DNA from 4 places in the Streptomyces sp. NPDC054866 genome. Region 4 is predicted to be linked to each of the others. Evidence: riboswitches for the same ligand, from Rfam matches in the RefSeq annotation. Region 4 holds a riboswitch; each other region holds the start of a gene.
The links. Region 4 has a riboswitch for cobalamin ahead of ACWGI2_RS19700 (ribonucleoside-diphosphate reductase subunit alpha). Riboswitches for the same ligand answer to the same signal wherever they lie in the genome.

Region 1: linked by a shared signal. The riboswitch ahead of metE (5-methyltetrahydropteroyltriglutamate--homocysteine S-methyltransferase) and the one ahead of ACWGI2_RS19700 (ribonucleoside-diphosphate reductase subunit alpha) in region 4 are both predicted to bind cobalamin.
Region 2: linked by a shared signal. The riboswitch ahead of ACWGI2_RS06755 (CoA-acylating methylmalonate-semialdehyde dehydrogenase) and the one ahead of ACWGI2_RS19700 (ribonucleoside-diphosphate reductase subunit alpha) in region 4 are both predicted to bind cobalamin.
Region 3: linked by a shared signal. The riboswitch ahead of ACWGI2_RS11125 (ABC transporter substrate-binding protein) and the one ahead of ACWGI2_RS19700 (ribonucleoside-diphosphate reductase subunit alpha) in region 4 are both predicted to bind cobalamin.

What each region holds. Positions count from the first base shown of each region.
Region 1 covers NZ_JBSGZA010000001.1:1,575,465-1,582,552, forward strand. Annotated here, with positions in the region: gene ACWGI2_RS06710 (SDR family NAD(P)-dependent oxidoreductase) at 1-41, opposite strand, end outside; gene ACWGI2_RS06715 (MarR family winged helix-turn-helix transcriptional regulator) at 278-772, shown strand; gene metE (5-methyltetrahydropteroyltriglutamate--homocysteine S-methyltransferase) at 802-3,123, opposite strand; cobalamin riboswitch at 3,287-3,503, opposite strand; gene ACWGI2_RS06725 (3-hydroxybutyryl-CoA dehydrogenase) at 3,689-4,558, opposite strand; gene aceB (malate synthase A) at 4,555-6,162, opposite strand; gene aceA (isocitrate lyase) at 6,284-7,088, opposite strand, start outside.
Region 2 covers NZ_JBSGZA010000001.1:1,584,944-1,592,031, forward strand. Annotated here, with positions in the region: gene tsaD (tRNA (adenosine(37)-N6)-threonylcarbamoyltransferase complex transferase subunit TsaD) at 1-887, shown strand, start outside; gene ACWGI2_RS06750 (GNAT family N-acetyltransferase) at 887-1,477, shown strand; cobalamin riboswitch at 1,481-1,665, shown strand; gene ACWGI2_RS06755 (CoA-acylating methylmalonate-semialdehyde dehydrogenase) at 1,908-3,407, shown strand; gene ACWGI2_RS06760 (acyl-CoA dehydrogenase family protein) at 3,413-4,561, shown strand; gene ACWGI2_RS06765 (enoyl-CoA hydratase/isomerase family protein) at 4,558-5,625, shown strand; gene mmsB (3-hydroxyisobutyrate dehydrogenase) at 5,664-6,542, shown strand; gene ACWGI2_RS06775 (enoyl-CoA hydratase) at 6,539-7,088, shown strand, end outside.
Region 3 covers NZ_JBSGZA010000002.1:527,374-534,461, reverse strand. Annotated here, with positions in the region: gene ACWGI2_RS11135 (helix-turn-helix domain-containing protein) at 1-603, shown strand, start outside; gene ACWGI2_RS11130 (VOC family protein) at 624-1,076, shown strand; cobalamin riboswitch at 1,109-1,294, shown strand; gene ACWGI2_RS11125 (ABC transporter substrate-binding protein) at 1,388-2,416, shown strand; gene ACWGI2_RS11120 (FecCD family ABC transporter permease) at 2,416-3,444, shown strand; gene ACWGI2_RS11115 (ABC transporter ATP-binding protein) at 3,441-4,229, shown strand; gene ACWGI2_RS11110 (alpha/beta hydrolase family protein) at 4,266-5,039, opposite strand; gene glnA (type I glutamate--ammonia ligase) at 5,204-6,613, opposite strand; gene ACWGI2_RS11100 (RDD family protein) at 6,832-7,088, shown strand, end outside.
Region 4 covers NZ_JBSGZA010000003.1:945,212-952,299, forward strand. Annotated here, with positions in the region: gene ACWGI2_RS19685 (bifunctional albaflavenone monooxygenase/terpene synthase) at 1-774, shown strand, start outside; gene ACWGI2_RS19690 (helix-turn-helix domain-containing protein) at 728-1,729, opposite strand; gene ACWGI2_RS19695 (ribonucleotide-diphosphate reductase subunit beta) at 1,972-2,994, opposite strand; gene ACWGI2_RS19700 (ribonucleoside-diphosphate reductase subunit alpha) at 2,994-5,396, opposite strand; cobalamin riboswitch at 5,533-5,656, opposite strand; gene ACWGI2_RS19705 (hypothetical protein) at 5,756-6,490, shown strand; gene mctP (monocarboxylate uptake permease MctP) at 6,560-7,088, opposite strand, start outside.

The DNA.
Region 1 (7,088 bases), on a different contig from region 4:
ACGGTGACCTTGCCGCGCAGGTCCACGGCGTATGAGTCCAGCACTGGGAGATCCCTTCAACAGGCAGCGAAATGAGATGAGTTGGCGGGCGGGGGGAACACGACCCCGGTCGGCCGGGGGACACGCCCCCGACCGGAGTCGGCCCACAGAAAGGAAGCTAAGACAAACGATTGTTGTCGTCAATGATTGTTTCCAACATCGATAATGCGGCATGCTGGACACTGTCAACGACGACCGCCGTACGCCCGCGAACCACCGACCAGGGAGAGCGCCCCTCATGACCAGCCGGAAGACCACCGCCGAGCCCGTGGAGGAAGGATCCGTCGACGAGGGCGCGCCCTGGATGCAGGGCCTCCACGCGGACGCGGGCTATCTGCTCTACCGCCTCGGCCTGCGCTCGGGCCAGCTGTTCAACGCGGCGCTCCAGAGATCCGGCCTACGCCTGCGTCACTACGCGCTGCTGCGCTATCTGGCCACGGTGGAGGGCGCGGCCCAGCGCGAGCTGAGCCAGGAGCTGGGCTACGACCCCAGCGCGATCGTCGGCCTGGTCGACGACCTGGAACGCCTCGGCTTCGTCGAACGCCGCCCGGCCCCGGACGACCGCCGCCGCCGCATCGTGGCTCTCGCGCCTGCGGGCCACGACTTCCTGCGGGACTCCGATGAGGTGGCGCGGGGGGTCACTGACGAACTTCTGGCTCCGCTGGGGGTGGAGGAGCGGGAGATGCTGCATGTGCTGCTTTCGCGGGTGGCGCATACGGGAGGCGAGGCCTGACCCCCCGCATGCGCCCGGGTGCGTTCGGGTCAGGAGTCCGAGGGCAGTTCCGTCCTCACCTCGCGCGCAGCCGCGACCAGGTTCTCCAGGGAGGCCTTGGTCTCGGGCCAGCCGCGGGTCTTGAGGCCGCAGTCGGGGTTCACCCACAGCCGCTCGGCGGGGATGGCCTCAAGTCCCTTGCGCAGCAGGGCCGCTGCCTCCTCGGTGCTCGGTACGCGCGGGGAGTGGATGTCGTAGACGCCAGGTCCCGCCTCGCGCGGGTAGCCGTGCTCGGTCAGTTCGCGGGCCACCTGCATGTGCGAGCGCGCGGCCTCCAGGCTGATGACGTCGGCGTCGAGGTCGTCGATGGCCTGGACGATGTCTCCGAACTCGGCGTAGCACATGTGGGTGTGGATCTGCGTGTCCGGCCGGACGCCGCTCGTGGTGAGGCGGAAGGATTCCGTGGCCCAGTCCAGGTATGCGGCGTGCTCGGCGGTGCGCAGCGGCAGCGTCTCGCGCAGCGCGGGCTCGTCGACCTGGATGACCGAAGTCCCCGCGGTCTCCAGGTCGTTGACCTCGTCGCGCAGGGCCAGGGCGACCTGGCGTGCCGTGTCGCCCAGCGGCTGGTCGTCGCGGACGAAGGACCAGGCGAGCATGGTGACAGGACCGGTGAGCATGCCCTTCACGGGGCGGTCGGTGAGGGAGTTGGCGTACGAGGTCCAGCGCACCGTCATCGGCTCCGGCCGGGAGATGTCGCCCGCGAGGACCGGCGGGCGCACATAACGGGTGCCGTACGACTGGACCCAGCCGTGCTGCGTGGCGAGGTAGCCGGTGAGCTGCTCGGCGAAGTACTGCACCATGTCGTTGCGTTCGGGCTCGCCGTGCACCAGGACGTCGATGCCCGCCTTCTCCTGGAACGCGACGACCTCGCGGATCTCGGAGCGGATGCGCTCCTCGTAGCCGTCCGTGTCGATGCGGCCCGCCCGCAAGTCGGCCCGCGCGGTGCGCAGTTCGGTGGTCTGCGGGAACGAGCCGATGGTGGTCGTGGGAAGCAGCGGCAGACCGAGGCGGGTTCGCTGAGCCGCCGCACGCTCCGGATAGGCGTGCGCACGGCGGGCGTCGGCGCCCGTGACGGCGGCGACGCGGGAGCGTACGGCCGGGTCGTGGGTGAGGGCCGACCCGGAGCGGGACGCCAGGTCGGCGCGGTTGGCGGACAGTTCGGCCGTGATGGTGTCCCTGCCCTGCACCAGGCCTCGGGCCAGCGTGGCGATCTCGGTGGTCTTCTGGTGGGCGAAGGCGAGCCAGCGGGCGATCTGCGGGTCGATGTCCCGCTCGGCGGTGGCATCCAGGGGGACGTGCAGCAGGGAGCAGGACGCGGAGACGTCGACCCGGTCGGCGAGGCCCAGGAGCGTGCCCAGCGTGGACAGGGACTTCTCCAGGTCGTTGATCCAGATGTTGCGGCCGTTGACGACGCCCGCGACCAGCCGCTTGCCGGGCAGCCCGCCGACGGCGGCGAGGTCCTCGAGCTGGCTGGCGGCGGACTCCGTGAAGTCCAGGGCGAGGCCCTCGACCGGCGCCTTGGCGAGCACGGGCAGCGCCTCGCCGAGCCTGCCGAAGTAGGAGGCGACGAGCAGCTTCGGGCGGTCGGTGAGGGCGCCCAGGTCACGGTAGGCGCGTGCGACGGCGTTGAGCTCCGCCGGGGTGCGGTCCTGGACGAGGGCTGGCTCGTCGAGCTGCACCCACTCGGCGCCCGCCGCGCGCAGATCGGCGATGACCTCGGCGTACACGGGTAGCAGACGGTCAAGGAGCGTCAGGGGCTCGAAGTCGGCGGCCACGCCGGGCGCGGGCTTGGCAAGCAGCAGATAGGTCACCGGGCCGACCAACACCGGGCGTGCGGCGAGGCCGAGCGCGACGGCCTCCTTGAGCTCGGCGACCTGCTTGGCCGAGTCGGCGCTGAAGACGGTGTCGGGGCCCAACTCCGGGACCAGGTAGTGGTAGTTGGTGTCGAACCACTTGGTCATCTCAAGGGGCGCCACGTCCTGGGTGCCGCGTGCCATCGCGAAGTAGCCGTCGAGCGTGTCGGTGTCGACGGCCTCGCGGTGCCGCTGCGGGACGGCGCCGACCATGACGCTGGTGTCCAGGACATGGTCGTAGTACGAGAAGTCGCCGGTCGGCACTTCGTGGATACCGGCGTCGGACAGGCGCCGCCAGGTGGCCTTGCGCAGCCGCTCCGCGGTCTCCCGGAGGGCGTCGGCGGTGACGCGGCCCTTCCAATAGCCCTCGACGGCCTTCTTCAGTTCCCGGTCGGGGCCCTGGCGGGGGTAGCCGTACACGGTGGATCGTGCTGCCGCAGCCGCGGACTTCGCTGTCACGGAAATCTCCTTCGCGAGATGACTCCTGAGAATCCCGGGGACGGGACACGGACGCGAAGGGAGGACGAACCGGGTGGACCGGACGCGCGCCACCGGCGCGGTGCTCCACCTGATCTGTACGCCGACCCGCCCACGAGGTCACCGGGATATCCGCACGTGAGGGATCACATGCGGGCAACGGGCAGGTCTTCGGACTCGTGGGCACACCTGCCGAGGCAGATCCCTACTGGCCGTCGCTTCCCGGATCCTTCTCGGACCCAGTGCGTATGACGGCGGTCGTTCCCACTCACCGCTGCGGGGCAGTCCCGGATTCCCACCGGGTTCCCTCTTACGACGCGTCTGCCTGGCGGACAGGGCGAACCAGCTGCACAGGTCAGGCTAGAGGGTGGTCGGCCTCTTGGGCAGTGCTGATCACATTCCGGACCGTGAGGTGAGACACCCATGCCTTGGCCGGGGGGGGCAGGGGGGCGAACACGTGATGGGGCGCGGAACAGATCACCACTCTGTTCCGCGCCCCGCTCACAGCAGCCGCGGGCCCCTCAGCCCGGCGGCGGACCCGGGCCCCTCAGCCCCGGTCGTAGAGGTGGAACCCGCGCCCGCTCTTGCGGCCGAGCAGCCCGGCTTCCACCATGCGCAGGAGCAGCGGCGGCGGTGCGTACAGGGGTTCCTTGAACTCTTCGTAGAGAGACGCCGCGATGGAGGCGACCGTGTCCAGGCCGATCAGGTCCGCCAGCTTCAGCGGTCCCATCGGGTGCGCGCAGCCGAGCTCCATGCCCGCGTCCACGTCGGCGGCCGTCGCGAAGCCGGACTCCGTCATGCGGATCGCCGAGAGAAGGTAGGGCACGAGCAGCGCGTTGACGACGAAACCCGCCCTGTCCTTGGACCGTACGACCGTCCTGCCGAGCGTGTACGTGGCGAAGTCCTCGACGGCGGCCACGGTTTCCGCGGCCGTGTGCAGCGAGGAGACGACCTCGACCAGGGGAAGGACGGGGGCGGGGTTGAAGAAGTGCAGCCCGAGGACGCGGTCGGCACGCCGGGTCGCCATACCCAGACGCATGACCGGGATGGAGGAGGTGTTGGTGGCGAGGATCGCCCCTGGGTCCTCGACGACCTTGTCCAGGGTGGCGAAGACCTCCGTCTTCGCCGCGGTGTCCTCGACGACCGCCTCGATGACGAGCTGGCGGTCGGCCAGGTCGTCGAGGCTGCCGGTGAAGACCATGCGGGCCAGCGCTTCCTCGGCGCTGATGCGGTCCAACTTGCCGCGCTGGACGGCGCGTTCGAGCGAGACGGCGACGCGTTCGCGGGCGGCACGCGCCGCGAGGGCGTCGGCCTCGCAGACCACGGTGTCCAGGCCGGCGCGGGCGCACACCTCGGCGATTCCGGCACCCATCTGGCCTCCGCCCACCACACCGACCCGGCGTATGGCCGCTGTCATGACTGTCCCTCCGAACGGCGCGCGAGCGGCTGGTCCACAAGGTGGCGGCTGTAGGCATCGGTGGTGAAGAACGCGGGCAACTCCCTTGCCAGCGCGGTCCGTTCGAAGAGCCCGCGGATTTCGTCGAGCGGCGCCCACGGGTACTCCGCGCCCAGGGCGGCGAGTTCGTCCTCCACCAGCGCGAGCACCGTCGTGCGATCGGCGACCCGGTGGCGCAGCCACTGCCAGATCTGCACCCGGGCGAACTCGGCCGTGGCCGCGTCCTCCATCAGCCCGTAGAGGGCGACGGCCCCCTGTCCCCGCAGCCAGGCGGCGAAGTAGCGCAGGGCGACCGCGATGTTGGTGCGCACGCCCTCCGCTGTGGGCGGCGCGCTGACGCGGCGCACGGACAGCAGCTGAGCCGCCGTCACCTCGACGTCGTCGCGGGTACGGTCGATCTGGTGCGGGCGGGTGCCGAGCACCCCGTCGAACACCTCGCGGCAGACGGGGACAAGCGCGGGATGGGCGACCCAGGAGCCGTCGAAGCCGTCCTCGGCCTCGCGTTCCTTGTCGAGGCGCACCGTGGCGAGAGCCGCCTGATGGGCGTCCGGGTCCTTGCCGGGCACGTGGGCGGCCATGCCGCCGATCGCGTGGGCGCCCCGCTTGTGGCAGGTGCGTACGAGGAGATCGGTGTACGCGCGCATGAAGGGGGCGGTCATGGTGACCTTCGCCCGGTCGGGCAGCAGAAAGTCGGTGCGGTGCCCGAAGGTCTTGATGAGGCTGAAGAGGTAGTCCCAGCGGCCCGCGTTGAGGCCCGAGCTGTGCTCGCGGAGCTCGTAGAGGATCTCCTCCATCTGGAGGGCCGCCGTGATGGTCTCGATCAGGACGGTGGCCCGGATCGTGCCGCGCGGGATGCCCATGAGGTCCTGGGCGAGGACGAAAACGTCGTTCCACAGCCGCGCCTCGTCGCGGTTCTCCAGCTTCGGCAGATAGAAGTACGGACCGTGCCCGGCGTCGATCTGCCGCTGGGCGCAGTGGAAGAAGTAGAGCCCGAAGTCGACGAGGGAGGCGGGCGCGGGCCGCCCGTCGAACTCCAGGTGCTCCTCGGTCAGTTGCCAGCCGCGCGGGCGTACGACGATGGTCGCGAGGCGCTCGCCGAGCCGGTACGGCTTGCCCTCCGACGTGGTGAAGTCGATCCGCCGCTCGATCGCGTCGAGCAGGTTCAGCTGGCCTCCGATGATGTTGTCCCAGGTGGGTGAGGTGGCGTCCTCGAAGTCCGCCATCCAAACCTGCGCACCGGAGTTGAGGGCGTTGACCGCCATCGCGCGCTCGGGCGGCCCGGTGATCTCCACGCGGCGGTCGGTAAGTCCGGGGGCCGGGGGAGCCACCTGCCAGGAGTCGTCCGCCCGGACGCGGGCGGTGGCGATGGAGAAGTCGAGCGGGGAACCGGAAGCGAGGCGTGCGCCCACCCGCGCGCGTTCCTTGAGGATCTCCAGGCGGCGGTCGGCGAAGGCACCGACGAGGCGCCCGACGAACTCCAGCGCCTCGGGGGTGAGGATCTCGTCGTGCCGGTCGGCCGGTGGGCCGAGGACCTGGGCACGGCGGGTGGGAGCGGAGATGGACATGCGGGTCTCCTCAGCGGGGGGCGGATTGGGGACGGTGGGGGCGCCCCGAAGGGGCGCGGGGAACTGCGCGCCAAGCCCCCACCGACCCGCGGATGTCATTGCGGCGATCCAGCGAAGCGCCCTAGTGGAACTGCTCTTCCTCGGTGGAACCGGCGAGCGCGGTCGTGGAGGAGGCCGGGTTGACCACGGTGGACACCTGGTCGAAGTACCCGGTGCCGACCTCACGCTGGTGCTTCACGGCGGTGAAGCCCTGCGCCTGCGCGGCGAACTCGCGCTCCTGGAGGTCGACATAGGCGGTCATGCCGTGCTCGGCGTAACCGCGGGCCAGGTCGAACATGCCGTGGTTGAGGGAGTGGAAGCCGGCCAGGGTGATGAACTGGAAGCGGTAGCCCATCGCGCCCAACTCCCGCTGGAACTTGGCGATCTGGTCGTCGTCAAGGGCGGCACGCCAGTTGAAGGACGGCGAGCAGTTGTAGGCGAGCATCTGGTCGGGGTGCTCGGCGTGGATCGCCTCGGCGAATTCTCGGGCCTGAGCGAGGTCAGGGGTGCCGGTCTCGACCCAGATGAGATCCGCGTACGGGGCGTAGGCGAGGCCACGGGCGATGACGGGCGCCATGCCGCCGCGCACCCGGTAGAAGCCCTCGGCGGTGCGCTCGCCCGTGACGAACTCGGCGTCACGCTCGTCGACATCGCTGGTCAGCAGGTTCGCCGCGAGCGCGTCCGTGCGCGCCACGATCAGCGTCGGCACATCGGCGATGTCGGCGGCCAGGCGGGCCGCGTTGAGGGTACGGATGTGCTGGCCGGTCGGCACGAGGACCTTGCCGCCCAGGTGACCGCACTTCTTCTCCGAGGCCAGCTGGTCCTCGTAGTGGATGCCCGCGGCGCCCGCGGCGATCATCGCTTTGGTCAGCTCGAAGGCGTTGAGC
Region 2 (7,088 bases), on a different contig from region 4:
CGGTCGTCCGGCACGCCCTCGACCAGGCGGGCCTGAAGCTGTCCGACATCGGCGCGGTGGCGGTCACCACGGGCCCCGGCCTGTCCGGCGCGCTTCAGGTCGGCCTCGCGGGAGCCAAGACCCTGGCCTACTCGCTCGATGTTCCGTTGTACGGGGTGCACCACCTGGCCGGGCACGTCGCCGCCGACACGCTGGAGCACGGCCCGCTGCCCGACCCCTGCGTGGTCCTGATCGTCTCCGGCGGGCACACCTCCCTGCTGCTCGTCCGGGACCTGGCCCGCGATCCGATCGTGCACCTGGGGGACACCCTGGACGACGCGGCGGGCGAGTGCTTCGACAAGGTCGCCCGCGTCTTCGGCCTGCCGTATCCGGGCGGCCCCGCCATCGACCGCGCGGCCCGTAGCGGCGATCCGCGCGCGGTGACCTTCCCTCGCCCCCTCACCGGGCCGAAGGACGACCCGTACGCCTTCTCCTTCTCCGGCCTCAAGACCGCCGCCGCACGCTGGGCCGAGGGGCACGCCGGCCGCGATCTACCGGTGGCCGACGGTGCGGCCTCGCTCCAGGAGGCCGTCGCGGACGTACTGACCCGCAAGGCCCTGGCTGCCTGCCGGGATCACGGGGTCGGGACCCTCGTCGTGGTCGGCGGTGTCGCCGCCAACTCGCGGGTGCGGTCGCTCGCCGAGGAGCGGTGCGCGGCCGCGGGCGTGCGGCTGCGCGTACCCCCGATGACGCTGTGCACGGACAACGGCGCGATGATCGCCGCCGTCGGCGACCTGCTCGTACGTGCCGGGGCCGAGCCCGCCCCCTGGGACGTGTCGATCGACCCGTCCGCCCCCCTGGCGTACGCGGCCCTGCAGCCGAGGGCGGCCGAGGCGAGGGCTGCCTGATGGCGGCGGTCGTACGGGTGCTGCGCGGTGAGCAACTGCTCGCGCACGTAGATGAGTTGCGCACCGTCTACGCCGAAGCCTTCGGCGTGCCGCCCTGGTACGAGGACGAGGAGCGGGTGGCGGAGTTCCTGGTCCGGCTCGGTGACGACGTGCGGCGGCCCGGCTTCACCGCGGCGATCGCCCTGGAGGGGACGGGCATCGCCGGGTTCACCACCGGGTGGACCACGCCTGATCCCTTTCCCGCCGACCGCTGCTATCCGCAGGCGGCGGCCGGACTCGGCGCCGAGCGCGCCCTGTCGTGGCTGTGCGGGGCCCGTGAGATAGACGAACTGGCCGTGCGTCCCACGGCGCAGGGCACCGGAATCGGGGCGGCTCTCCTTGATGCGATGGCCTCCGGCGCTCCCGACGACCGTGTCTGGCTGCTGACTTCGGTCCGGTCACCGCAGGCCATGGGCTTCTACGGCCGCCAGGGCTGGACCCAGGCGACGCACCCCTCTCCCGACGGCAAGGGCGTCGTCGTCTTCCTCGGACCGCGCCACCCCGCCCGCGCTCTCGCGCTGTCCCGCGGCGGAGAGGGGTGGACTTACTAGGACGTCCAACTATATGTTCGTGGCACAAGGTCCGCGGTGCAGGGAAGCCGGTGTGAATCCGGCACGGTCCCGCCACTGTGACCGGGGAGTGTGCTGCCATCCACACGCCACTGGCGAGGTCTGCCGGGAAGGCGGGCGGCGCGCGGAGATCCGGGAGTCAGGATACCGGCCGCGGAATGTTCCGTGTTGTCCACGAGGATGGAGCAGACACGCATGGCACCGGTCCGTACCCACGACCCTGGTGATCCGGCGGAGCGCGCTCAACTCACCACGCGCTCATAGGACGTCGCGCCCTCCGGCGGTCTCGACGCACGCCTGAGAGTCCCGACGTCCGCTGTCCCACGGCTCGCACCGACAGCGCACACACCTGTGCGCCCGTCGGCGGCTCGCCGTGCCGTCCCCGGATCTCACCTGACGAGAGCAGGCACCCATGGTCCGTGAACTCACCCACTTCATCGGCGGCAAGCACACCGCAGGCACGTCGGGCCTCTTCGGCGACGTGTACGACCCCAACACCGGCACCGTCCAGGCCCGCGTACCGCTCGCGGGCCGGGCCGACACCGAGCGGGCGATCGCCGACGCGGTCACCGCGCAGCAGGAGTGGGGAAGTTGGAATCCGCAGCGGCGCGCCCGCGTGCTGCTGCGCTTCCTTCAGCTCGTCGAGGCCGAACGCGACTCCCTGGCACGGCTGTTGTCGGCCGAGCACGGCAAGACCGTGGCCGACGCGCACGGCGACATCCAACGCGGCCTGGAAGTGGTGGAGTTCGCCGCCGGGATCCCGCATCTGCTCAAGGGCGAGTTCACGGACAACGCGGGCACCGGCATCGACGTGCACTCGCTGCGCTCCCCGATCGGTGTGGTCGCCGGGATCACGCCCTTCAACTTCCCCGCGATGATCCCGCTGTGGAAGGTCGCGCCCGCTCTCGCCTGCGGCAACGCGTTCATCCTCAAACCCTCCGAGCGCGACCCGTCCGTACCCCTGCGTCTTGCCGAACTGTTCCTCGACGCAGGCCTGCCGCCCGGCGTCCTGAACGTCGTCAACGGCGGCAAGGAAGCGGTCGACACCCTCCTTGAGGACCCCAGGGTCGGCGCGCTCGGCTTCGTCGGCTCCACGCCGATCGCCGCGCACATCTACGCCACCGCCGCCGCCCACGGCAAGCGCGCCCAGTGCTTCGGGGGCGCCAAGAACCACATGATCGTCATGCCGGACGCCGACCTCGACCAGGCCGTCGACGCGCTCATCGGCGCCGGATACGGCTCGGCGGGCGAACGCTGCATGGCCATCTCGGTGGCCGTGCCCGTCGGTGAGGAGACCGCCGACGCGCTGGTCGCCGCGCTCAAGGAACGCATCGGCACGCTCCGCGTCGGCCGCAGCGACGACCCGGAGGCCGACTTCGGCCCGCTCGTGAGCAGGGACGCACTCGACCGGGTCCGCAGGTACGTGGACATCGGCGTCAACGAAGGTGCTGAACTCGTCGTCGACGGGCGGCAGTTCACGCTTCCGGGCCATCAGGACGGGTTCTTCGCGGGCGCCTCGCTCTTCGACCGGGTCGGTCCACGCATGCGGATCTACCGCGAGGAGATCTTCGGCCCCGTCCTGTGCGTCGTACGGGCCGCCGACTACGAGGAAGCCCTGCGGCTGCCCAGCGAGCACCCGTACGGCAACGGGGTCGCGATCTTCACCAGGGACGGCGACACCGCCCGCGACTTCACCCGCCGCGTCGACACCGGCATGGTCGGCGTCAACGTCCCCATTCCGGTCCCGGTGGCCTACCACACCTTCGGCGGCTGGAAGCGCTCCGGCTTCGGCGACCTGAACCAGCACGGCCCCGACGCCATCCGCTTCTACACCCGCACCAAGACCGTCACCTCGCGCTGGCCCTCAGGGGCCAGGGAAGGCGCGAGCTTCACCCTGCCCACCATGGGATGAGCGCCATGACCACCACATCACTCACCCAGGACCAACAGGCCCTCGTCGAGACCACGCTCGACTTCGCGGACGACCATCTCGCCCCCCGTGCCGTGCAGTGGGACCAGGACAAGCACTTCCCCCTCGACGTACTGCGCAAGGCGGCCGGGCTCGGGCTCGGCGGCGTGTACGTACGGGAGGACGCGGGCGGCAGCGGTCTCACGCGGGCCGACGGCGTCCTCGTCTTCGAGGCCCTCGCCTCCGGCTGCCCGTCCATCGCGGGCTACCTCTCCATCCACAACATGGTCGCCTGGATGATCGACACATACGGCGACCCCGCGCAACGGACGCGGTGGCTGCCCCGCCTGTGCTCCATGGACGACCTCGGCAGCTACTGCCTCACCGAACCGGGGGCCGGATCGGACGCCGGGTCCCTGCGCACCCGGGCGGTCCGCGACGGCGACGGCTACGTCCTCAGCGGCGTCAAGCAGTTCATCTCCGGTGCGGGCGCCGCGCAGGTGTACGTCGTCATGGCGCGCACCGACGGCGAGGGCCCCCGGGGGATCTCCGCGTTCCTCGTCGAACGGGACGACCCCGGGCTCTCGTTCGGCCCCGACGAGAAGAAGATGGGCTGGAACGCCCAGCCCACCCGTCAAGTGATCCTGGACGAGGTACGGGTGCCCGCCGACCGGCTGCTCGGCCGCGCGGGCGACGGCTTCAAGATCGCCATGAGCGGCCTGAACGGCGGCAGGCTCGGCATCGCCGCCTGCTCCCTGGGCGGCGCCCGCAGCGCCCTCAACAAGAGCCTCGCGTACCTCGCCGACCGGGAGGCTTTCGGCGCCCGGCTCCTCGACGCCCAGGCACTGCAGTTCCGCCTCGCCGACATGGCGACCGAACTCGCCGCCGCCCGCGCCCTGGTCAAGCAGGCCGCCGAGGCCCTGGACCGCGGGGACCCTCAGGCGCCGCAACTGTGCGCGATGGCCAAACGCTTCGCCACCGACACCGGCTACTCCGTCGCCGACCGGGCGCTCCAACTCCACGGCGGCTACGGCTACTTGAACGAGTACGGCATCGAGAAGATCGTCCGCGACCTCCGCGTCCACCAGATCCTGGAAGGAACCAACGAGATCATGCGCGTCATCGTGGCCCGAAGCCTGACCGAGGCACTGCGGTGACCGCGGCCGAGGACTTCGTCCTGCTCCGTACCGAGGGCCGCGCGGCCCACCTCACGCTCAACCGCCCCCAGGCCCTCAACGCCCTCACCCACGCCATGGTGCGCCGCATCGACGAGGCGCTCACCGCCTGGGAGAGCGATCCGGACGTACAGACCGTGATCATCCAAGGGGCCGGCGGGCGCGGCCTGTGCGCGGGCGGCGACATCCGCTCCATCTACGAGGACGCGCGTGCCGGGACGTCCGCCTCCGCCGGCTTCTGGCGGGACGAGTACCGGCTCAACGCCCGCATCGCCCGCTACCCCAAGCCGTACGTCGCCGTGATGGACGGGATCGTGATGGGCGGCGGCGTCGGTGTCTCCGCGCACGGCGACGTCCGCATCGTCACCGAGCGCTCCCGCGTCGCGATGCCGGAGACCGGCATCGGCTTCGTGCCCGACGTGGGCGGCACCTACCTGCTGGCCCTCGCTCCCGGGGAACTCGGCACCCACCTGGCGCTCACCGGCGCGCGGATCGGCGCGGGCGACGCCCTGCTGTGCGGGCTCGCCGATCACTTCGTGCCGAGCGAGGACCTGCCCCGGCTCCTTGACGGCCTTGCCGCGCAGCCGGTGTGGGACGTACTTCCGCGCTACGTAGGCGAGTTGCCGCCGGGTGAGCTCGCCGGACACCGGTCCTGGATCGACCACTGCTACGGCGCCGACACGGTGGAGGAGATCGTCGCCCGGCTGCGCGGCCATGGGGCGCGGGCCGCCGCGGAGGCGGCCGACACCCTCGCCACCAAGTCGCCCACCGCCCTGAAGGTCACGCTCGCCGCACTGCGCCGGGCGCGGCGGCTCGGCCCGTTGGAGCGCGTCCTGGAGCAGGAGTACCGGATCTCCTGCGCCGCGCTCACCTCGCACGACCTGGCCGAGGGGATCCGCGCCCAGGTCATCGACAAGGACCGCAGCCCTCGCTGGGCGCCTGCCTCGCTGGTAGAGGTCGGCGGCGCCGACGTGGAGCGCTACTTCGACCCGCCCGCCGGAGGCGAACTCGACCTGGCCTGGGTGCCGCAGGAGGTGGCGTGGTGAACGGCAAGCGCACGATCGGCTTCATCGGGCTCGGCCACATGGGCGGCCCGATGGCCGCCAACCTCGCCAAGGCCGGGCACCGGGTCCTCGGTCACGACCTGATGCCCGACCTGCTCACCGCCGCCGTCGCGAGCGGTGTGGAGGCGGCCGGATCGGCGGCGGGCGCCGCAGCGGAGGCGGACGTGGTGATCACCATGCTGCCCGCGGGACGGCATGTCCTCGGCCTCTACCAGGAGGAGGGACTCCTTGCCGCCGCCCGGCCGGGCACGCTGTTCATCGACTGCTCGACCATCGACGTGGCCGACGCGCGCGGCGCCCACGCGGCCGCGGTCGCGGCAGGGATGCGTGCGCTGGACGCCCCCGTCTCCGGGGGAGTGGTGGGCGCCGAGGCCGGCACCCTCACCTTCATGGCGGGCGGCGGCGAGACCGAGTTCACCGAGGCCGAGCCGCTCCTGACGGTCATGGGCAGGAAGGCGGTGCACTGCGGCGGACCCGGCGCCGGTCAGGCCGCGAAGATCTGCAACAACATGATCCTCGGCGTCTCGATGATCGCGGTGAGCGAGGCGTTCGTCCTCGGGGAGAGCCTGGGCCTCTCCCACCAGGCCCTGTTCGACGTGGCCTCCACCGCGTCCGGCCAATGCTGGGCCCTGAGCGTCAACTGCCCGGTGCCCGGCCCCGTTCCGGCCAGCCCCGCCAACCGCGACTACCGCCCCGGATTCGCGGCGCCGCTGATGGCCAAGGATCTGGGCCTGGCGGCCAACGCACTGCGAGCGGGCGGTATCCATGCGGAACTCGGCCTGAAGGCAGCCCAGTTGTACGCCACCTACGCCGAAGGCGCCGGAGCGGACCAGGACTTCTCCGGGATCGTCAACACCCTCAGGGAAAACGCGGCACGAGACGGAGAAGACAGCGCATGACCACGACCACGGAGCCGTACGAGACGATCCGCGTAGAACGAAAGGGCCGCACCGCACTCCTCACGCTCGACCGCCCCAAGGCACTCAACGCGCTCAACCTCCAGGTGATGAACGAGATCGTCGCCGCGACGGAGGATCTGGACCGGGACCCGGACATCGGCTGTGTCGTCCTCACCGGATCGGCGAAGGCGTTCGCGGCCGGTGCCGACATCAAGGAGATGCGGCCCCGGAGCTACATGGACATGTACCTCAGCGACTGGTTCACCGCTTGGGACCGGCTGGGGGCGCTGCGAACGCCGACGGTCGCCGCCGTCTCCGGGTACGCGCTCGGCGGCGGCTGTGAGCTGGCGATGCTGTGCGACATCCTGCTGGCCGCCGACACCGCCGTGTTCGGGCAGCCCGAGATCAAACTGGGTGTCATCCCGGGCATCGGCGGCTCGCAGCGGCTGACCCGCGCGGTGGGGAAGGCCAAGGCCATGGAGATGTGCCTGACCGGCCGCACCATGGATGCCGACGAGGCGGAGCGGGCCGGGCTCGTCTCCCGGG
Region 3 (7,088 bases), on a different contig from region 4:
CACGAGGCGGGCATCCAGCTCGCCGTGCACCCGCTCGCCGCCCGCGCCCTGTTCGGCGTACCGGCGGCGGAACTGGCCGGCGAGCTGGTGACGCCCGGCGCGGAGGTGATGGGGCGCCGCGCCGCCGACGTACGGGAGATGCTGTGCGAGCAGGGCACCTGGGAGGAGCGGTTCGCTTCTCTGTCCGGCTACTTGAGGCAGCGCGCGGCCGACGACGCCTCCGGCGGATCCGTACGGCCCGAGGTCGCCGAGGCCTGGGCCTGGCTCGCCCGGCACCGGGGCGTCGGCACCCTGCGCGGCCTCTCCCGGCACGTCGCCCTCAGCGAACGCCGCCTCACCACGCTCTTCCGCGCCGAGACGGGCCTGAGCCCCAAGCAGGCGGGCCGCCTGATGCGCTTCCAGCGCGCACGGAACGCGGTCGTACGCCCGGTCGCGACGGGCGGCGCCCCCGACCTGGCCCGCATCGCCGCGGACTGCGGCTACTACGACCACTCCCACCTGGTACGGGACTTCCAGCAGTACACGGGGGTGAGCCCCAGCGGCTGGCTGGCCGAAGAGTGCCGGAATATCCAAGCCGGGAGCCATGGCGGGGGCGAAGAGTAGGAGCCATGAACACCACCGACATGAACACCACCGAGAAGCAGCAGCCCCAGTCCGCCTCCGCCTCCGCCGGACGCGCCCCCGACGTCTGGCCGACCCTCCAGGCGCACGACGCCCCCGCCCTGATCGACTTCCTGGTCGGCACGGTCGGCTTCCTGCGCACCGCCGTCTACGAGGACGGCGACCGCGTGGCCCACGCCGAGCTCGACTGGCCCGAAGGCGGGGCCATCATGCTCGGCTCGTACGACGAGAAGTCCGAGGGCTGGTGCCTGAAGCCGGGCACCTTCGGGGCGTACGTCGTCACCGACCACGTGGACGACCTCTACGATCGGCTCACCGCCGCGGGGGTCGAGATCATCCGGGAGATCGAGGACCAGCCGTACGGCAGCCGGGAGTTCGGGATCGCCGACCCCGAGGGCAACAAGTGGTCGTTCGGCACCTACCGCGGCGCACCGAGGCCCGAGCAGCCGTCCTGACCTCACGTGACAGCAGCCGGCCTGACCTCGCGTGGTAGCTTGCGAGCGCCAGTCAACCCACACCAGGGCCAGGGAATCCGGTGCGAATCCGGAACTGACGCGCAGCGGTGAGGGGGAACGGGCGGGGCCACGGCCACTGGGCGTCCACGGACGCCTGGGAAGGCGCCCCGTCCGGTCGATCCCCGAGTCCGAAGACCTGCTGGCACCTTCGCCCCCGCACCGGGCGGCGGAGGTGATGAAGCAGGCCAGGCTCCGCGTATGAGCCGTGAGACTCAAGGGATCGTGTGTCCTCCACAGCCCGTCGTGTACGTATGTCCGTCCTCCTCAGCACGGCCCTGGCCCTCACGCTGACCTCGTGCGGAGGCGGCTCGTCGGCCACCTCCAGCGGGGGCGGGAAGGCTAAGGGCTACCCACTGACCCTCACCTCCTGCGGCAAGAAGGTGGAGATCAAGGCGCCGCCGCGGCGGGCGGTCTCCCTCGATCAGGGCTCCACGGAGATCCTGCTCTCCCTCGGCCTCGCGGATCGCATGGCGGGCACCGGGACCTGGACGGACCCGGTGCTCAAGGGACTTGAGAAGGACAACGCCAAGGTCGACCGGCTCGCCGACAGCTACCCCTCCTTCGAGAAGGTCCTCGCCCAGGAGCCGGACTTCGTCACCGCCTCCTTCCTGGCGACGGTCAGCAAGGGCGGCGTCGCCGACCGCGCCAAGTTCGCCGAACTCGGCGTACCCGCCTATGTCTCGCCCTCCGACTGCGCGGGCAAGGACAACAGCGGCGACGGCGACGGCCGTCGCGACAAGACGCTGACGATGGACACGGTGTACGGCGAAGTACGGGACCTGGCCAAGGCGTTCGGGGTCGAGAAGCGCGGCGAGCGGCTGATAGCGGACCTCAAGGCCAGGGTGGCGAAGGCGACGAAGGCGATCAAGAAGGCTGACGCGTCGTCCGACACGAAGCTCCTCTACTGGTTCGCCAACTCCGACGCGCCCTACATCGCGGGCTGCTGCGGAGCGCCGGGCATCATCACGCGCGAACTGGGCGTGAAGAACGTCTTCGACGACACCCGCGAGGAGTGGCCCCAGATCAACTGGGAGACGGTGGCGGACCGCGACCCGGACGTGCTGGTCATCGGGGACCTCACCCGCAAGTCGCAGACGGCCGAGAGCGCGAAGAAGAAGATCGAGTTCCTGGAGTCCAACCCGGTCACCAAGAACCTGACCGCCGTGAAGAAGAAGCGGTACGTGCTGCTGAGCGGCCAGGCCATGAACCCGACGATCCGCACTGTGGACGGCGTGGAACAAGTCGCCGACGCCTTGCGCGAGTTCGGGCTCGCCAAGTGATGAAGGCCGCCCCGGGCGGCATACGTTCCGCCCTGCTCTGGACGACAGGCCTCGCCGCCCTGGCCCTCTCCGTGGCGGTGGCCGTCACCATCGGCCCCGCGGACATCTCCGTACCGGACGTGTGGTCGGCGGTGGCGGCCCACCTCGGCTGGGGAGAGGCGACGCTGACGCCGATCAGGGACGGCATCGTATGGAACCTGCGCATGCCGCGCACGCTTCTCGCGGCGGTATGCGGCGCGGGCCTCGCGGTCTGCGGAACGGTCCTCCAGTCCCTCCTGCGCAACCCTCTTGCCGACCCCTTCGTACTCGGCGTCTCCTCGGGGGCGTCCACGGGCGCGGTCGCGATCGTCGTCCTGGGGGTCGGCGGGGGAGTGGTGTCGGTCTCGGCGGGAGCCTTCGTAGGGGCCGTCGTCTCGTTCGCACTGGTCCTCCTCCTGAGCCACACCCTGGGCGGAAGCGCCGACAGGGTGGTGCTGTCAGGAGTGGCGGCGATGCAGCTGTTCTCTGCCCTCACCTCGTTCGTGATCCTGACGTCGGGCGACGCGGAGACGACGCGGAGTGTCCTGTTCTGGCTGCTCGGCTCGTTGAGCGGGGTGGGCTGGACGGACGTCTGGCTGTGCGCGGCGGTGCTCTTCGTGGCCCTCGCGATCTGCCTGACGCAGGCCCGCACGCTGGACGCGTTCGTGTTCGGCCAGGACGCGGCGGCGACGCTGGGCGTACACGTGGCTCGCACCCGCCTGCTGCTCCTCTCCATAACGGCCCTCCTCACGGCGGCCCTGGTGAGCAGCGCGGGCGCCATCGGCTTCGTGGGCCTGGTCCTGCCGCACGCGGCCCGCGTCCTTGTCGGCGCCGGGCACGCACGTCTGCTCCCGGTCACGGCGCTCGCGGGCGCGGTGTTCCTGGTGTGGGTGGACACGCTGGCCCGCACGGTCCTGGACCCCCAGGAGGTGCCGGTGGGGGTGGTGACGTCCCTGATCGGCGTCCCGGCGTTCGTCCTGGTCCTCTACCGCACGAGGAAGACGACATGACCCCGCACACCGAACCAGGCCTACGGGCGGACCGGGTCACCAGAACGACCGCAGGCCACCTCATCATCGACGGGGTGACCCTGGCCCCACCCCCCGGAGCCACGGTCGGCCTGCTGGGCCCGAACGGCTCGGGCAAGTCAACTCTCCTGCGCATCCTGGCGGGCGTCCTGGCTCCGACATCCGGGGTGGTCACCCTGGACGGCACGCCACTGCGCGACGCGGGCCGCCGCACGGTGGCGCGCAGGTTGGCGATGGTGGACCAGGAGGCCACGACACAGGTCGAGCTGTCGGTGGAGGAGGTCGTACGCCTGGGCCGCATCCCGCACCGCAGAGCGTGGTCGCTCCAGAGCCCCGAGGACGAGAAGGCGATAAGGGAGGCCCTGACCAGCACAGGCCTGTCCCACCGGGCCACCCAGTCCTGGCACACCCTGTCAGGCGGCGAACGCCAACGGGTCCAGATAGCAAGGGCGCTGGCCCAAACCCCCCAGGAGCTCCTCCTCGACGAACCGACCAACCACCTGGACATCCACCACCAACTGGACCTCCTGACCCTGGTGGCGAACCTCCCCCTGACGAGCGTCATAGCCCTGCACGACCTGAACCTGGCAGCGATGTTCTGCGACCACGTACTGGTCCTAAGAGAGGGCACGGCCCACGCGTCAGGCACCCCCGCAGAGGTGATCACGGAGGAGCTGATAGCAAAGGTGTACGGGGTGAGGGCGGAGGTGACAACGCCGGATGACGGCCCGGAGCCGCGCCCGTCGATCCGCTTCCTGCGCGGATGAGTTCCTCCGGCGACGGCTCAGCCCAGGGGATGCCGCCTATTGGGGCCGAGGCTCGTCGAGGTACTGGTCGGCCCAGGCGCTGATGATGTGAGCGGCCCGCTGCGCCTGCCCTCGCGCGGTCAACAGATGGTCCGCGCCTTCGAGCGAGATGAAGCTTCGCGGGTGCCGTGCCTCCTGGAAGATCTCCGCGGCATTGGAGATGTCGACGGTGGAGTCGGTGGGGGAATGCGCCACGAGGAGCGGAAGGTCCACCTCGCCGATCCGGTCGCGCAGGTGAGCCCGGCGCACGTCCTCGACGAAGGCGCGCTTGAGAACCAGAGTCCTCCCGCCGACGAACCACTCGTGCGCCCCGTCACTCAGGACGCGATCCAGGACCGAGTCGTACTGCCGCTCGACGTGACTGGGATCGACGGGCGCCGCGATCGTGGCCAGCGCGCGGAGGCCGACGATCTCGTGCGCGGCGGCGATCGCGGCGGCGCCTCCCCACGAGTGCCCCACGAGCAAATCCACCGGAGTCCCTCGCTCCGCCATGAAGGCCGCGGCACGGACGGTGTCCTGCACCTTGACGGTGAAGGAACCGTCCCCCCAGTCGCCCTCGGAGTCTCCGATCCCGAGATTGTCGAAGCGCAGCATGCCGATCCCCTCGCGCGCCAGCTGCTTGCAGACGCGCGAGGCGGCCGGTGACTCCTTGCCCAGGGTGAAGCCATGCGCGAAGAGCCCCCAACCCCGGATCTCGCCCTCCGGCAGGTCGATCACCCCGGCCAGCTCGGGACCGACGACGCTCGGGAATCTCACTTTTTCGTTCTTCATGTGCGGTGCTCACCTAGGCAGGAACTGATCGTGGGGCAGGGAGACGAGAGCGACACTAGCCGGTGCCGACGCGAGACCAACAGAACAGCGGGGCCGCCTCCCCGTTCCGGGAGACGGCCCCACTGTTCACGCTGACGCGGCGTCGGGCTCAGCCGACCCGCGGTTTAGATGTCGAAGTACAGCTCGAACTCGTGCGGGTGCGGCCGCAGCTGGATCGGGGCGATCTCGTTCGTGCGCTTGTAGTCGATCCACGTCTCGATCAGGTCGGGGGTGAAGACACCGCCGGCCAGGAGGTACTCGTGGTCCGCCTCGAGGGCGTCGAGGACCGCCGGGAGGGAGGTCGGGACCTGGGCGACGTTCGCGTGCTCCTCGGGGGCGAGCTCGTAGAGGTCCTTGTCGATCGGCTCCGGCGGCTCGATCTTGTTCTTGACGCCGTCCAGGCCGGCCATCAGGAGCGCCGAGAACGCCAGGTACGGGTTCGAGGACGGGTCCGGGGCGCGGAACTCGACGCGCTTGGCCTTCGGGTTCGAGCCCGTGATCGGGATACGCATGGCCGCCGAGCGGTTGCGCTGCGAGTACACCATGTTGACCGGCGCCTCGAAGCCCGGGACCAGGCGGTGGTACGAGTTCACCGTCGGGTTCGTGAAGGCGAGCAGCGACGGGGCGTGCTTGAGGATGCCGCCGATGTAGTAGCGGGCGGTGTCCGAGAGGCCCGCGTAGCCCTGCTCGTCGTAGAAGAGCGGGTCGCCGTTGGCCCACAGCGACTGGTGGACGTGCATGCCCGAGCCGTTGTCACCGAAGATCGGCTTCGGCATGAAGGTCGCGGTCTTCTCGTTGCGCCAGGCGACGTTCTTCACGATGTACTTGAAGAGCATCAGGTCGTCGGCCGCGGCGAGCAGCGTGTTGAACTTGTAGTTGATCTCCGCCTGGCCGGCCGTGCCGACCTCGTGGTGCTGGCGCTCGACCTGGAGGCCGTTCTTGTCCAGTTCCAGGGAGATCTCCGCGCGGAGGTCCGCGAAGTGGTCGACCGGCGGGGCGGGGAAGTAGCCGCCCTTGTAGCGGACCTTGTAGCCACGGTTGTTCTCGACCGCACCGGTGTTCCAGGCGCCCGCCTCGGAGTCGATGTGGTAGAAGCTCTCGTTCGCCGACGTCTGGAAGCGGACGTTGTCGAAGACGTAGAACTCCGCCTCGGGACCGAAGTACGCGGTGTCCGCGATGCCGGTGGACGCGAGGTAGGCCTCGGCCTTCTTGGCGATGTTCCGCGGGTCACGGCTGTACTGCTCGCCCGTGATCGGGTCGTGGATGAAGAAGTTGATGTTGATGGTCTTGTCGCGGCGGAAGGGGTCGACCCGGGCGGTCGACAGGTCCGCGCGCAGCGCCATGTCGGACTCGTGGATGGCCTGGAAGCCGCGGATCGACGAACCGTCGAAGGCGAGCTCCTCGTTCGGGTCGAACGCCGCTGCCGGGATCGTGAAGTGCTGCATCACTCCGGGCAGGTCGCAGAACCGGACATCTACGAACTTCACGTCCTCGTCCGCGATGAACTTCTTTGCGTCGTCGGCGTTCTGGAACATCCAACTCCTCCTACTCCCGGCCCCCAGGCGGGGACGGGGTTGCAGCTCGTTGTGCGGCCAGTGCGGTGGCACACGCTGGGACCCGACCATAGGGACGGGGGATTTCTCAAGCATGACCCATTTGTTTCGCCGAAGTTAACCGAGCCGGGTTCGAGCCAGGTGTCATTCGCCCTACCCCGCCCGTCCTCGTACGAAATCGGGCGCAGTACCGTGGACGGGTGGACAACAGGCAAGCAATCGGATCGTGGCTCTCCGGCCCTCGTGCGGCGGCAGAGGAAGCGGGCGTCGACTTCGGGTACCGCGGCGAGCAGCTCGGCCTGCCGGAGGAGGGGCCGGGATCGATCGCGCGCCCCGGGCGGCGCATGGGCGCCATCGCCGTCGACTGGGCCCTGTGCATGCTCATCGCATACGGCCTGTTCGCTCGCGGTGACCAGCAGGCGATGGGCAACTGGGCCCTCGGCATCTTCTTCGTCAT
Region 4 (7,088 bases):
TTGTACCGCGTGCCGACCCAGGGAAACCGCCGCTTCCAGAACGCGCTCGCCGAGCTGCACGCACTGGTCGACGAGATCGTCGCCGAAGGCAGGGCGGCGGGCGACGACCAGGACGACCTGTTGGCCGAAATGCTGCGGGCGCGCGATGAATCAGGGCAGCTGCTCAGCGACCAGGAGGTCCACGACCACGTGATCTCCCTTGTCGTGGCGGGCGCCGAGAATATCGCGTCGACCCTGGCGTGGACGTTCCATCTGCTGGCCCAACACCCCGAGCAGGAAAGGCGATTGGTTGAAGAAGTAAATTCCGTGGCACCGGACCGGGAGATCACATTCGCCGACCTCGGTGACCTGCCGCACACCCGGAATGTCGTCACCGAGGCCATGCGTATACAACCGGCCGCCTGGATATTCACCCGCAGGTCGGTGGGAGAAACCAACCTGGGTGGCTACCGCATTCCGGCCGGTGCCGACATCGTCTACAGCGTGTACGCGATGCAGCGCGATCCGCGTTCCTTCGAGCAGCACCTCGAGTTCGACCCGGACCGCTGGAGGCCGGAACGTGCGGGCGACGTACCGGAGTTCGCGATGATGCCGTTCGGCACCGGTAACCGCAAGTGCCCGGGCGACCATTTCAGCCTGGTCGAACTGGCCATCATCCTGGCGACGGTGGCCCCGAAGTGGCACCTGGCGCCGGTCGCGGAGACCGACGCCGACACGAAGATCGGGATCACGCTACAGCCGAAGAAGCTGGTTCTCCGGGCCGAGCGGCGCTGACGGCCGGGCCGCGGAAGGTGCGGCGGTAGGCGTTCGGCGTGGTGCCGAGCGCCCGCAGGAACTGGTGGCGCATCGCCGCGGCGTTGCCGAAACCGGCACGCCCGGCGATGGCGTCCACCGTCTCGTCCGAGCCTTCGAGCAACTCCTGCGCCAGCAGCACGCGTTGGCGCAGGAGCCAGCGGTAGGGCGTGGTGCCGGTCTCCTGCTGGAAGCGGCGCGCGAAGGTGCGCGGCGACATGTGCGCACGCTCGGCGAGCCGCTCGACGGTGATCTCCTCGTCCAGATGGCGCTCCATCCAGGCCAGTACCCCGCCCACGGTGTCGCACGCCGATCGCGGCAGCGGGCGCGCCACGAACTGGGCCTGCCCGCCGTCGCGGTGGGGCGGTACGACCATGCGCCGGGCGATGGCGTTGGCGACCTCGGTGCCGTGCTCCTGGCGCACGATGTGCAGGCAGGCGTCGATCCCGGCTGCGGTGCCCGCCGACGTCACGACCGGGCCCTCGTCCACGTACAGGACGTCGGGTTCGACCCGGGCGCGCGGATAGCGCACCGCGAGCTCCGTGGAGTGCTGCCAGTGCACGGCGCAGCGGCGCCCGTCGAGCAGCCCCGCGGCGCCGAGCACGAAGACGCCGGAGCAGACGGAGAGGATGCGGGCCCCGCGGTCCACCCCGCGGCGCAGGGCGGCGAGCAGCTCCTCGGGGTAGTCGCGGGCCACGAACGACTGGCCCGCGGGGACGGCGATGAGGTCGGCCTCTTCGAGCCGGTCGAGGCCGTACGGAGTGGTGATCGAGAACCCGGCGTGATTGCTCAGGGGCCCGCTCTCCGCGGCGACCACAGCGAAGTCGTACACGGGAAGGCCCTCGTCGCTCCGGTCGAGGCCGAACACCTCGCAGACGACGCCGAGTTCGAAGGGATGCACGCCGTCGAGCAGCACGACGGCCACGTTCTTCAGCATGCTGCCAGTGTGCCGCGGTCTTGGCAGTAAGTCGATGGTGTGTGGCAGTCCTGCCACTGACGTTACGGTCCGGCACGCACGACAGTGAGGACATGAACACATTCCTCGGATACGTGACCGTTGTGACCGTCTTCCTCCTCCTGGCCGCACCCTCGCTCGTCGGGTACGTCCACGACCGCAGGATCGACCGTGAGCTGCGTGAGGCCCCCCGCGCCCCACGCAGCTCACGGAAGCCGGAGGTTCTAGAACTCGTCGTCGAAGGAGACCGAACCCTCGACGGCGACCTGGTAGGCGGAAGGCCGCCGCTCGAAGAAGTTGGTCAGCTCCTGGACACCCTGGAGCTCCATGAACGAGAACGGGTTTGACGAGCCGTAGACCGGCGCGAAGCCGAGCCGCTGGAGCCGCTGGTCGGCGACGCACTGCAGGTACTCGCGCATGGAGTCGGTGTTCATGCCGGGCAGGCCCTCACCGCACAGGTCGCGCGCGAACTGCAGCTCGGCCTCGACGGCCTCTTTGAGCATGTCCGTGACCTGCGTCTGGAGCGCGTCGTCGAAGAGCTCGGGCTCCTCCTTGCGGACGGTGTCGACGACGTCGAAGGCGAAGCTCATGTGCATCGTCTCGTCGCGGAACACCCAGTTCGTGCCGGTGGCCAGGCCGTGCAGCAGACCGCGCGAGCGGAACCAGTAGACGTAGGCGAAGGCACCGTAGAAGAAGAGCCCCTCGATGCACGCGGCGAAGCAGATCAGGTTCAGCAGGAAGCGGCGCCGGTCGGCCTTGGTCTCCAGACGGTCCATCTTCTCGACCGAGTCCATCCACTTGAAGCAGAACTCGGCCTTCTCGCGGATGGAGGGGATCTCCTCGACCGCGTCGAAGGCGGCGGCGCGGTCCTCCGGGTCGGGCAGATAGGTGTCGAGCAGCGTCAGATAGAACTGGACGTGCACGGCCTCCTCGAAGAGCTGGCGGCTCAAGTAGAGCCGTGCCTCGGGGGAGTTGATGTGCTTGTAGAGCGTGAGCACGAGGTTGTTGGAGACGATCGAGTCGCCGGTCGCGAAGAACGCGACCAGGCGGCCGATCATGTGCTGCTCGCCGGGCGAGAGCTTGGCGAGGTCGGCGACGTCCGAGTGGAGGTCGACCTCCTCCACCGTCCAGGTGTTCTTGATCGCGTCCCGGTAGCGCTCGTAGAAGTCGGGGTAGCGCATGGGGCGCAGGGTCAGTTCGAAGCCCGGGTCGAGCAGGTTCTTCTCGGCGTTCGTGGTGGAGCTCATTACTGGCAGGCCTCGCAGGACTCGGGGTTTTCCAGGGAGCAGGCGACGGCTTCTTCGGCCGTGACCTGGGCGGGGACGGGGGCGGGGGCGGCTGCCTCGGTCTGGCCGGCCGCCGCGCGGGCGATGCGGGTCGCCGGGCGCGAGCGCAGGTAGTACGTGGTCTTCAGACCCTGCTGCCAGGCGTAGGCGTACATCGAGGAGAGCTTGCCGATGGTCGGCGTCTCCAGGAACAGGTTCAGGGACTGCGCCTGGTCGAGGAACGGCGTGCGCGCGGCGGCCATGTCGATCAGGCCGCGCTGCGGGATCTCCCACGCGGTGCGGTAGAGCTCGCGCACCTCGGCCGGGATCCAACTGAAGCCCTGCACCGAGCCGTTGGCCTCGCGCAGCGCCTCGCGAGTCTGCGCGTCCCAGACGCCGAGCCGTTTGAGCTCCTGCACCAAGTAGGCGTTGACCTGGAGGAATTCACCACTCAGCGTCTCGCGCTTGAAGAGGTTGGAGACCTGCGGCTCGATGCACTCGTACACGCCCGCGATGGACGCGATCGTGGCGGTCGGCGCGATGGCGAGAAGCAGCGAGTTGCGCATGCCGGTCGCGGCGATACGTTCGCGCAGCGCGGCCCAGCGCTCCGGCCAGGTCAGCTCGACGCCGTAGTGGTCGGGGTGCAGGACGCCGCGCGCGGTGCGGGTCTTCTCCCAGGCGGGCAGCGGGCCGTTGCGCTCGGCGAGGTCGGCGGACGCCTCGTACGCGGCGAGCATGATCCGCTCGGCGATGCGCGTCGAGAGGGCGCGCGCGGCGGGCGAGTCGAAGGGCAGCTTCAGCTGGAAGAAGACGTCCTGGAGGCCCATGGCGCCCAGGCCGACCGGACGCCACCTGGCGTTGGAGCGGCCTGCCTGCTCGGTCGGGTAGAAGTTGATGTCGACGACGCGGTCGAGGAAGGTGACGGCGGTGCGGACGGTCTCGTCGAGCCGCTCCCAGTCGATGTCACCGGCGGCCGTGTCCACGAAGGCGCCGAGGTTCACCGAGCCCAGGTTGCAGACGGCCGTCTCGCCGTCGTCCGTCACCTCCAGGATCTCCGTGCAGAGGTTGGAGGAGTGGACGGTGTGGCCGGGCTCCGCCGTCTGGTTGGCGGTGCGGTTGGCGGCGTCCTTGAACGTCATCCAGCCGTTGCCGGTCTGCGCCAGGGTGCGCATCATGCGGCCGTACAGATCGCGCGCGGGGATGGTCTTGCGGGCGAGCCCGGCGGCCTCGGCCTTGCGGTAGGCGGCGTCGAACTCGTCGCCCCACAGGTCGACGAGCTCCGGCACGTCGGCCGGAGAGAACAGCGACCAGTCCTGGTCGGCGGCGACCCGGCGCATGAACTCGTCCGGGATCCAGTGCGCGAGGTTGAGGTTGTGCGTGCGGCGCGCGTCCTCACCCGTGTTGTCGCGCAGCTCCAGGAACTCCTCGATGTCGGAGTGCCACGTCTCCAGATAGACCGCGGCGGCGCCCTTGCGGCGCCCGCCCTGGTTCACGGCGGCGACGGAGGCGTCCAGCGTCTTCAGGAACGGCACGATGCCGTTGGAGTGACCGTTCGTGCCGCGGATCAGCGAACCGCGGGCGCGGATGCGGGAGTACGAGAGGCCGATGCCGCCCGCGTGCTTGGAGAGGCGCGCGACCTGGTGGTAGCGGTCGTAGATGGAGTCCAGCTCGTCCAGCGGGGAGTCGAGGAGGTAGCAGGACGACATCTGCGGGTGGCGGGTGCCGGAGTTGAAGAGCGTCGGCGAGGACGGCAGGTAGTCCAGGCGGCTCATCAGGCGGTACAGGGAGGCGACTTCGGCCATCGCGCGGGCACTGCCGTCCTCGGCGAGGCCGCTCGCGACGCGCAGCATGAAGTGCTGCGGGGTCTCGATGACGTGCCGGGTGATCGGGTGGCGAAGCAGATAGCGGCTGTGCAGGGTGCGCAGGCCGAAGTAGCCGAAGCGGAAGTCGGCGCCGTCCTCCAGAGCCGCCTCCACGAGCCCGTCCAGGCGCTCCGCGTGGTCGGTGACGAACGCGGCGGTACGGTCCGCGATCAGCCCCTCGCGGTGGCCGACGGCAACCGAGTCGGAGAAGCTGCGCACGCCCTGCGACGCGGCCTCGTCACGGATGCTGAGGCTGAGGAGCCTGGCCGCGAGCTGCGAGTAGGTCGGATCCTCGGAGATGAGCCCGGCGGCCGCCTCGGTCGCGAGGTCCCGCAGCTCCGCCACGTCGGCCTTGGCCGAACGGCCGCGCAGCGCCGCGGCGGCGACCCGGCCGGGGTCGGCGTCGGGGAGGTCGGCGGTGAGGTCGGTCAGGGTACGCAGCAGCGCGGTTCCTGGGCCGTCGGCGATCCGCTGATCGTCGGTGGTCTGCGCTGACGCAGGTTCGGCTGGCGCGATGGTCACGGAGCACTCCCTCGCTCGGCTCGGAGCCTTGAGGAGGGCAGGAGTGACACACGGGGGCCGCCCCTGGACAGGGCTGCGCTCCGCGTCCACCAGCCCATTCCACGAGGCCCGGACGTCGTTGGCACCCGGACCGGTCGGAACGGGCGCACTGTCGACAGGTCTTCGGACTTGCGAGCACGACAAATGCGTACTCATACACCGTTGCGGGACAGTTCCGGACTTGCACCGGATTCCCCTGCGGCGACAGCGAGCACGAGCATACATCTTGTGCTGGCTCTGCGAGGCAGCCCCATATCTTGTGTCGGCGCGCGTATCCCCTAGGGTGGCGCCGAACTGATCGTCGAACAGGGGGAGACGGCGTGCGAGGGCGGGGCGCGGGCTGTACGGCGGTGTTGCTGATGCTGCTCACGGGGTGCGGGGGCGAGGGGAGCACCGCTGAGACGAAGCCCACGCGCACCCCGAAGTCGACCACGGCCGCCGGTGTCGACGGAGACGTGGACCCCGGCAAGATCTTCACGGACGCCGAGCTGAAGTCGGCGCTGCTCCCGGCGAAGGCGATCGGGGCGAGGGCCAGGGCGTACGACGTGACGTCCGGCCCCTCCAATCCGTACCAGGGTGGCGGTGATTGGGGCGCCTGTGCTGCCGGCGAGGAGGTGCACGAGCAACTGCTGCGCTTGCGGGGACCCAGCGCGAGCCACACCGTGCGTCCGTTCCCCGAGGCGGTCGAGGACGAGAATCCCTACGTCCACGCGTCCCTGCTCTCCATGACCGCCGAGCGGGCCGGGCGCCACATCGAACTGCGCCGGCAGCTCAACAAGGCGTGCCCTCGCGTCACCGTCGACACCGACGCGGCCCCCGTCGAGGAGCACCACGTGGCCGAGAGGCTGCCGGATCTCGGCGACGAGGCGCTCCTGGAGACCTCGCGGATCGTGGGCGGCGACGAGTACGACGGCGGCCGTCCGCGCTACGACGTCGAGGTGCGGGTCGGTGGCGTGCTCGTCAGGGTGACCGCGGGCACCGACAAGAAGCTGACGCTCACCTCCGCCGCCCAGGCGGCGGCCAGGGTTCGCACGGAGCTCCACCGGGCCGGGTGAGTCCGCACGCACGAGAGCGGGCCGCCGGATTCCTCCGGCGGCCCGCGTCACGTACGTACAAGAAGGGGGTCAGTGGCCGCCCGGTGCTCCCACCGTGGCCGGCGGCAGTTCCTCCTTGACGCCCGGGTCGCCCGCGTCCGCGGTGTAGTCGCCGGGAGACGTCTCGTCGATGCCGTCAGGGGCCTTCATGGCGCGCAGGACGAAGGTCATGACCACGGTGACCACCACGTTCAGGACGAACGCCGTGAGGCCGATGTAGCCGATCTCGCCGATGCCCGGGATCTCGTCGGACGAGCCGCCGAAGTGCTTCTGCGTCGGCGAGGCGACGCCGTACGCGGCGACCGTGCCGTAGATCATGCCGACCGCCCAGCCCGCGAGCAGCGCCCAGCGGTGGAACCACCGCGTGAACAGCCCGCCGACCAGCGCGGGCATGGTCTGCAGGATCCAGATGCCGCCCAGGAGCTGGAAGTTGATCGCGACCGTCTTGTCCATGGTGAGGACGAAGGCGAGCGCGCCCACCTTCACCATGAGCGAGACCAGCTTGGAGACCTTCGTCTCCTGCGCGGGTGTCGCGTCCGGCTTGATGAAGTCCTTGTAG